Regions from separate parts of the Streptomyces sp. DSM 42067 genome, predicted to be linked through region 1. Evidence: predicted binding sites of a transcription regulator. Region 1 holds the regulator's gene; the other holds the start of a gene.
The links. The regulator HspR, encoded in region 1, represses chaperone genes until heat shock. The targets are predictions, from matches to a motif close to TTGAGNNNNNNNNNCTCAA.
Positions count from the first base shown of each region.

Region 1 (3,405 bases):
CGCCGCCGGGTCGAGCGGGACCGGATCGCGGTCAAGGAGATCGCCATCGCGAACCTCCTGACCGAGCTCCTGCCCGTGCTCGACGACATCGGTCGCGCGCGGGAGCACGGCGAACTCGTGGGCGGGTTCAAGTCGGTGGCCGAATCCCTGGAGACGGTCGCCGCCAAGATGGGCCTGCAGCAGTTCGGCAAGGAGGGCGAGCCCTTCGACCCGACGATCCACGAGGCGTTGATGCACTCGTATGCGCCCGACGTCACGGAGACGACGTGCGTGGCGATTCTGCAGCCGGGGTACCGGTTCGGCGAGCGCACCATCCGCCCCGCGCGGGTGGCCGTCGCCGAGCCCCAGCCCGGCGCGCAGACCGTCAAGGCCGAGAAGGCCGACGGGAACGACGGTTCTTCGGAAGCGGCGGACAAGGAGAACGGTGGCCCGGACGAGGGCTGACGTCATACGAACGGTACGGATCGCCGTACGGACGAGGAAGGAGGGACGTCGGGGATGAGCACCAAGGACTTCATCGAGAAGGACTTCTACAAGGTCCTCGGCGTCCCCAAGGACGCCACCGAGGCCGAGATCAAGAAGGCGTACCGGAAGCTCGCCCGCGAGTACCACCCGGACGCCAACAAGGGGAACGCCAAGGCCGAGGAGCGCTTCAAGGAGATCTCCGAGGCGAACGACGTCCTCGGCGACCCCAAGAAGCGCAAGGAGTACGACGACGCGCGCGCCCTCTTCGGCAACGGCGGCTTCCGCCCCGGGCCGGGCGCGGGCGGCGGAACGTTCAATTTCGACCTGGGCGACCTCTTCGGCGGGGGACCCCAGGGCGGCGCGGGTGGTGCCGGGGGATTCGGCGGCGGACTCGGTGACGTCTTCGGGGGACTGTTCAACCGCGGTGGCGCGGGCGCGGGCACGCGGACGCAGCCGCGGCGCGGCCAGGACATCGAGTCCGAGGTCACGCTGAGCTTCACGGAGGCCGTGGACGGCGCGACCGTCCCGCTGCGGATGTCGTCGCAGGCGCCGTGCAAGGCCTGTTCCGGCACCGGCGACAAGAACGGCACGCCGCGTGTGTGCCCGACCTGCGTCGGCACCGGCCAGGTGGCGCGCGGCTCGGGCGGCGGCTTCTCGCTGACCGATCCCTGCCCCGACTGCAAGGGTCGCGGCCTGATCGCCGAGCACCCCTGCCTGGAGTGCAATGGCAGTGGCCGCGCCAAGTCGTCCCGCACCATGCAGGTCCGCATCCCCGCGGGGGTGACGGACGGCCAGCGGATCAGGCTCCGCAGCAAGGGCTCACCCGGTGAGCGGGGCGGCCCGGCGGGCGACCTGTACGTGGTCGTGCACGTCGACGCCCACCCGGTCTTCGGCCGCAAGGGCGACAACCTCACCGTCACCGTGCCGGTCACCTTCGCGGAGGCCGCGCTCGGTGGTGAGGTGAAGGTGCCCACGCTCGGCGGCCCGCCGGTCACGCTGAAGCTGCCGCCGGGCACGCCCAACGGGCGCACGATGCGCGCCCGTGGCAAGGGCGCGGTCCGCAAGGACGGCACCCGCGGCGACCTGCTGGTCACCGTCGAGGTCGCCGTGCCGAAGGACGTGACGGGCAAGGCCCGGGACGCCCTGGAGGCGTATCGCGAGGCGACCGCGGGGGACGACCCGCGGGCGGAGCTGTTCCAGGCCGCGAAGGGAGCATGACGCAATGGACGGCCGTCGGCGGAACCCTTACGAACTCACCGAAGAGACGCCGGTGTACGTCATCTCGGTGGCGGCCCAGCTGAGCGGGCTGCACCCGCAGACCCTGCGTCAGTACGACCGTCTCGGCCTGGTCTCCCCGGACCGCACCGCGGGCCGGGGCCGGCGCTACTCGGCCCGTGACATCGAGCTGCTCCGCCAGGTGCAGCAGCTGTCGCAGGACGAGGGCATCAACCTCGCCGGCATCAAGCGCATCATCGAGCTGGAGAACCAGGTCGTCGCGCTCCAGCAGCGCGTCGCGGAGCTCCAGGACGCGCTGGACGGCGCGGCGGCGACGATGCGGCAGCGCGAGGCGGCGGTCCATGCGTCGTACCGCCGGGATCTGGTGCCGTACCAGGAGGTGCAGCAGACCAGCGCGCTGGTGGTGTGGCGGCCGAAGCGGCAGCAGTCCTCGGACTGACGCAGTTCTCGGACTGACTCAGGCGCTTACGCGAAAAGGGGCCCGGAGAAGAAACCTCCGGGCCCCTTCGTCATGCCGTCATGAGGGCGGTTCCCGGGTCTGGCCAGGTCTGATCGGAGCGCATTGCGCTGACTGAAAAGGGTGATATCGGGCGGAATCGCCGGTCCGTTCCCTCTCCGTCCTCGACGCGCTCACCAAGGTGTCCCCCAGGGCGTCGGCCCGGCACGGCGTCGGCCTGTACGCGGCGCTTGCGCACCCCCTCGGTGACGAGAAGAGGTCCCACCTTGATGATCAGGCGAAGAGCGCGTCACCTCCTGCCTCTCGTACCTCTCGTACCGGTGGTGTTCGGACTGCTCATCGGCCTGGCTCCGGGGCCGACGAAGGCTCAGGAACGGTCCCCGGAACGGGCGATCGAGGCCACCGATGAGATCCGGGCGCCCGCGGCCAGGACCGCCACTCCGTCCGGGCACTTCCAGGCCGCCCAGCTGCCCCCGCTCGGACCCAGGCCCACGGAGACCGAGGAGGAGCTGCGCAGGTCCATGAAGATCCGTCCGCAGGAGCGCCCTGCGGACGGAACCGGTGACACCCCCCGGCGCCTGGCACCACCCGCCCCTCAGCTCAGCTTCGAGGGACTGAACGCGGGCTCCTGCTGCGCCCGCCCGCCGGACACCCATGGAGCCGTGGGTGTGAACCACTTCGTCGAGATCACCAACCACAGGGGCGTGGGCATCTTCCGGAAGTCGGACGGCGCGCTGGTCAAGAACACGACCCTCAACAGCTTCTTCGGCTACACGGCCAGGACCATCTTCGATCCCCGGGTCGTGTACGACCGGCGGTGGGACCGCTGGGTCGTCTTCGGCGTGGCCTTCCAGGAGAGCTCGACGGTCCAGTACGTCTTCCTCGGGGTGTCCAGGACCCCCGACCCCACGGGGGCGTACTACCTCTACAAGTTCGACGTGCCGGAGTCGACGGGCAACTTCTTCGACTACCCGCAGCTCGGCATGGACCAGGACGCCCTGATCGTCACCGCCAACATCTTCAGCGGGGACTCCTACGTCCGTACGCGGGCCTTCGGCATTCCCAAGGCGGCGGCCTACAACGGACGGTCGTTCTCGCGGCCGTACTTCGACCTCGGTACGCCCGGGACCGTGGCACCTCCGATCGTGGAGGACAACAACGCGAACGCGTTCCTGGTGGCGGCGAGCGCCGGGAACCCGTCCCATCTGAAGCTGTTCCGGGCCACGGGCATCGGCCGGAGCACCGCG
Region 1 covers NZ_CM147706.1:4,948,515-4,951,919, forward strand. Annotated here, with positions in the region: gene grpE (nucleotide exchange factor GrpE) at 1-444, shown strand, start outside; gene dnaJ (molecular chaperone DnaJ) at 499-1,683, shown strand; gene ACSMXV_RS22710 (heat shock protein transcriptional repressor HspR) at 1,688-2,140, shown strand; gene ACSMXV_RS22715 (hypothetical protein) at 2,428-3,405, shown strand, end outside.

Region 2 (3,405 bases), 1.1 Mb from region 1:
TGGTGACCTCGTCCTCGCTGAGCCCGCCTCGCTCCAGCTGGCGCGGCAGCAGGTGGTCCCGGGCGATGACGACCTTCTCGTCCTCGGTGTAGCCGTCGAGCCGGACGAGCTCCATACGGTCGAGCAGCGCCTCCGGGATTGCCTCCAGGACGTTGGCCGTGGCGAGGAAGACGACGTCGCTCAGGTCGAGCTCCACCTCCAGGTAGTGGTCCCGGAAGGTGTGGTTCTGCGCCGGGTCCAGGACTTCGAGCAGCGCGGCCGCGGGATCGCCCCGGAAGTCGGAGCCGACCTTGTCGATCTCGTCGAGCAGGACGACCGGGTTCATGGACCCGGCCTCCTTGATGGCGCGGACGATACGGCCGGGGAGCGCACCCACGTACGTACGCCGGTGACCGCGGATCTCGGCCTCGTCGCGTACGCCGCCGAGGGCGACCCGCACGAACTTCCGCCCCATGGCGTGTGCCACGGACTCGCCGAGCGAGGTCTTTCCGACACCGGGCGGGCCGACGAGCGCGAGAACGGCACCCCCGCGCCGCCCGCCGACCACGCCCAGGCCCCGGTCGGCGCGCCGCTTTCGCACCGCCAGGTATTCGGTGATCCGCTCCTTCACGTCCTCCAGGCCGGCGTGTTCGGCGTCGAGCACGGCCTTGGCGCCCTGGATGTCGTACTGGTCCTCGGTCCGCTCGTGCCACGGGAGCTCGAGCACGGTGTCTAGCCAGGTGCGGATCCAGGAGCCCTCGGGCGACTGGTCGCTCGACCGCTCCAGCTTGTCGACCTCCTTGAGCGCGGCCTCGCGGACCTTCTCGGGAAGGTCGGCGGCCTCCACGCGCGCGCGGTAGTCGTCGGACTCGTCGTCGCCGTCCTCGCCGTTGAGCTCGCGCAGCTCCTTGCGTACGGCTTCGAGCTGGCGCCGCAGGAGGAACTCGCGCTGCTGCTTGTCGACGCCCTCCTGGACGTCCTTGGCGATGGACTCGGCCACGTCCTGCTCGGCGAGGTGCTCGCGCAGCTGCTCGGTGGCGAGTTTCAGGCGCGCGACCGGGTCGGTGGTCTCCAGGAGCTCCACCTTCTGGGCGGTGGTCAGGAACGGTGAGTAGCCGGAGTTGTCCGCGAGCGCCGACACGTCGTCGATCTGCGTCACGCGGTCCACGATCTGCCACGCGCCACGCTTGTTCAGCCAGCTCGTGGCGAGCGCCTTGTACTCCTTCACGAGCTCGGAGACCGCGCCGGGCAGCGGGTCCGGCACGGTCTCGTCGACCTGCAGGCCCTCGACCCACAGCGCCGCACCCGGCCCGGTCGTCCCGGCGCCGATCTGCACCCGCCCGCGGCCGCGGATCAGCGCGCCGGGATCACCGCCGGAGAGCCGCCCGACCTGCTCGACGGTGCCGAGCACACCGGTCGCGGCGTACGTCCCGTCGATGCGTGGAACAAGCAGCACCTTCGGCTTGCTGTCACCACTGGACCGCGCCGCCGCCTGAGCGGCCTCCACCGCGGCTCGTACGTCGGCATCGGTGAGGTCCAGAGGAACCACCATCCCGGGCAGCACGACCTCGTCGTCGAGCGGCAGCACGGGCAGGGTGAGCGGTGTGGACGTCGAAGCCATGATCTCCCCTTCGGCAGTCAAGTTGAGCTGTACAGGCTCAATGCACGTGAGCCCGCAGATGTTCCCCGCACTGTGTTCGCTGCGAGCGATCAAGGCTGCTCACCTGGTCAGCTGGGGTGTGGGCCGGTAAGGAGCCCGCACGAAGGGGGTACAGGGCCGATACGAAGACGTCCGGTGCCCAAGGGCCCGTAATTCCTGCGACAGGCAGGGCCGGCTGCGCCAGGATGCCGGGATGGACTACCGCGGTATCGACCGATGACCCCCGTCCGGAAGATCGTGCTGCTCGGCGGCGGGTTCTCCGATGACTCGGACTCGGTGCTCGACGACTTCGTTCTGAGTCATGCGAAGGGCACGCGCCCGAAGGTCTGCTTCCTGCCCACGGCGAGCGGTGACGCAGACGGCTACATCGAACGCTTCTACACCGCGTTCGCGGGACGCCAGGACTGCGAGCCCCTCCATCTCCCGCTGTTCCGGCGCACCCACGAGGATCTCCGCGCGTGCCTGCTGAGCCAGGACATCGTTTACGTCGGTGGCGGCAACACCGTGAACATGCTCGCCGTGTGGCGAGAGCACGGCGTGGACGACATCCTGCGCGAGGCATACGCGAACGGAACGCTGCTCTGCGGGATCAGCGCCGGGGCGGCCTGCTGGTTCGAGGCATGCCTCACGGACTCCTTCGGCCCACTCGCACCGTTGCGCGGCGGACTGGGGCTACTGCCGGGCAGCATGTGCCCGCACTACAACAGCGAGGCCGGCCGCAGACAGGCATATCTTTCCGCCGTGGCGAGCGAGGCGCTGCCCGGCGGCTGGGCGCTGGACGACGGCGTTGCCGCCCTCTTCGTCGAAGGCGACCTTGCCGACGTCGTCACGAGAACACCGGACGCCGCGCTCCACCGGGTCGCCCGAGACGGCAGCGTCTCGACCGGGCCCACGCCGGAAACCACTGAAACCCGACTCACCGCCCGATCCCTGTGACGGCAACGTCATGAACCCGGAACGCGCCGCCACGACCGTGCACGGGCATCGCCTCTCCTACCTCGACTTCGGCGGCCCGGTTAATTCCCGAGACAGGCAGGGCCGGTCACCGCCACGATGCCCGGATGGACCGGCAGACGATCAGCGCACTCGCCCACGGCGACCACCCGACAGCGGCACCCCTGAGCGATGCCTCCGTGGCACGGCTTCTGGAACGGGCGCTCCCGCGCGCGGCCGGGCGTCTGCTCGACCTCGGCTGCGGCTCCGGCGAGTGGCTGCTGCGGGCCCTGGACGGGCGGCCAGGGCTGCGGGCCGACGGAGTCGACCTCGCCGCCGCGTCCCTGGAGAGCGCCCGGGCGGCCGCCGAGCGGTACGGCATCGGCGACCGGCTCACCCTCCACCACCAGGACGCGACGGAGTTCACCGCCTCCCACGCGTACGACCTGGTCCTCAGCGTCGGCGCCGCCCACGCCTTCGGCGGACTGCTGCCCACCCTCCGGGCCGCCCGCGGGCATCTCGCCCCGGGCGGCAGCGTCCTCGTCGGGGACGGCTTCTGGGAGCGGGAGCCGGACCGGGCGACGCTCGACGCCGGTTTCGCCGCCGACGAGTTCGCCGACCTCGCCACAACCGTCGACCGAGTCGTGGCGGACGGCTGGCTCCCGGTGTACGGGCACGTCAGCACTCTCGAGGAGTGGGACGAGTACGAGTGGTCCTGGACCGGGACCCTGATCCGCTGGGCCCTGGACCACCCGGACGACCCGGGACACGACGACGCCCTGAAGGCGGCTGCCACCCACCGCGAGGCATGGTTGCGCGGCTACCGCGGCACC
Region 2 covers NZ_CM147706.1:6,086,156-6,089,560, reverse strand. Annotated here, with positions in the region: gene lon (endopeptidase La) at 1-1,600, opposite strand, end outside; gene ACSMXV_RS27835 (Type 1 glutamine amidotransferase-like domain-containing protein) at 1,856-2,575, shown strand; gene ACSMXV_RS27830 (SAM-dependent methyltransferase) at 2,701-3,405, shown strand, end outside.
Region 2: the regulator HspR is predicted to act here: its motif matches at 1,623-1,641, upstream of lon (endopeptidase La).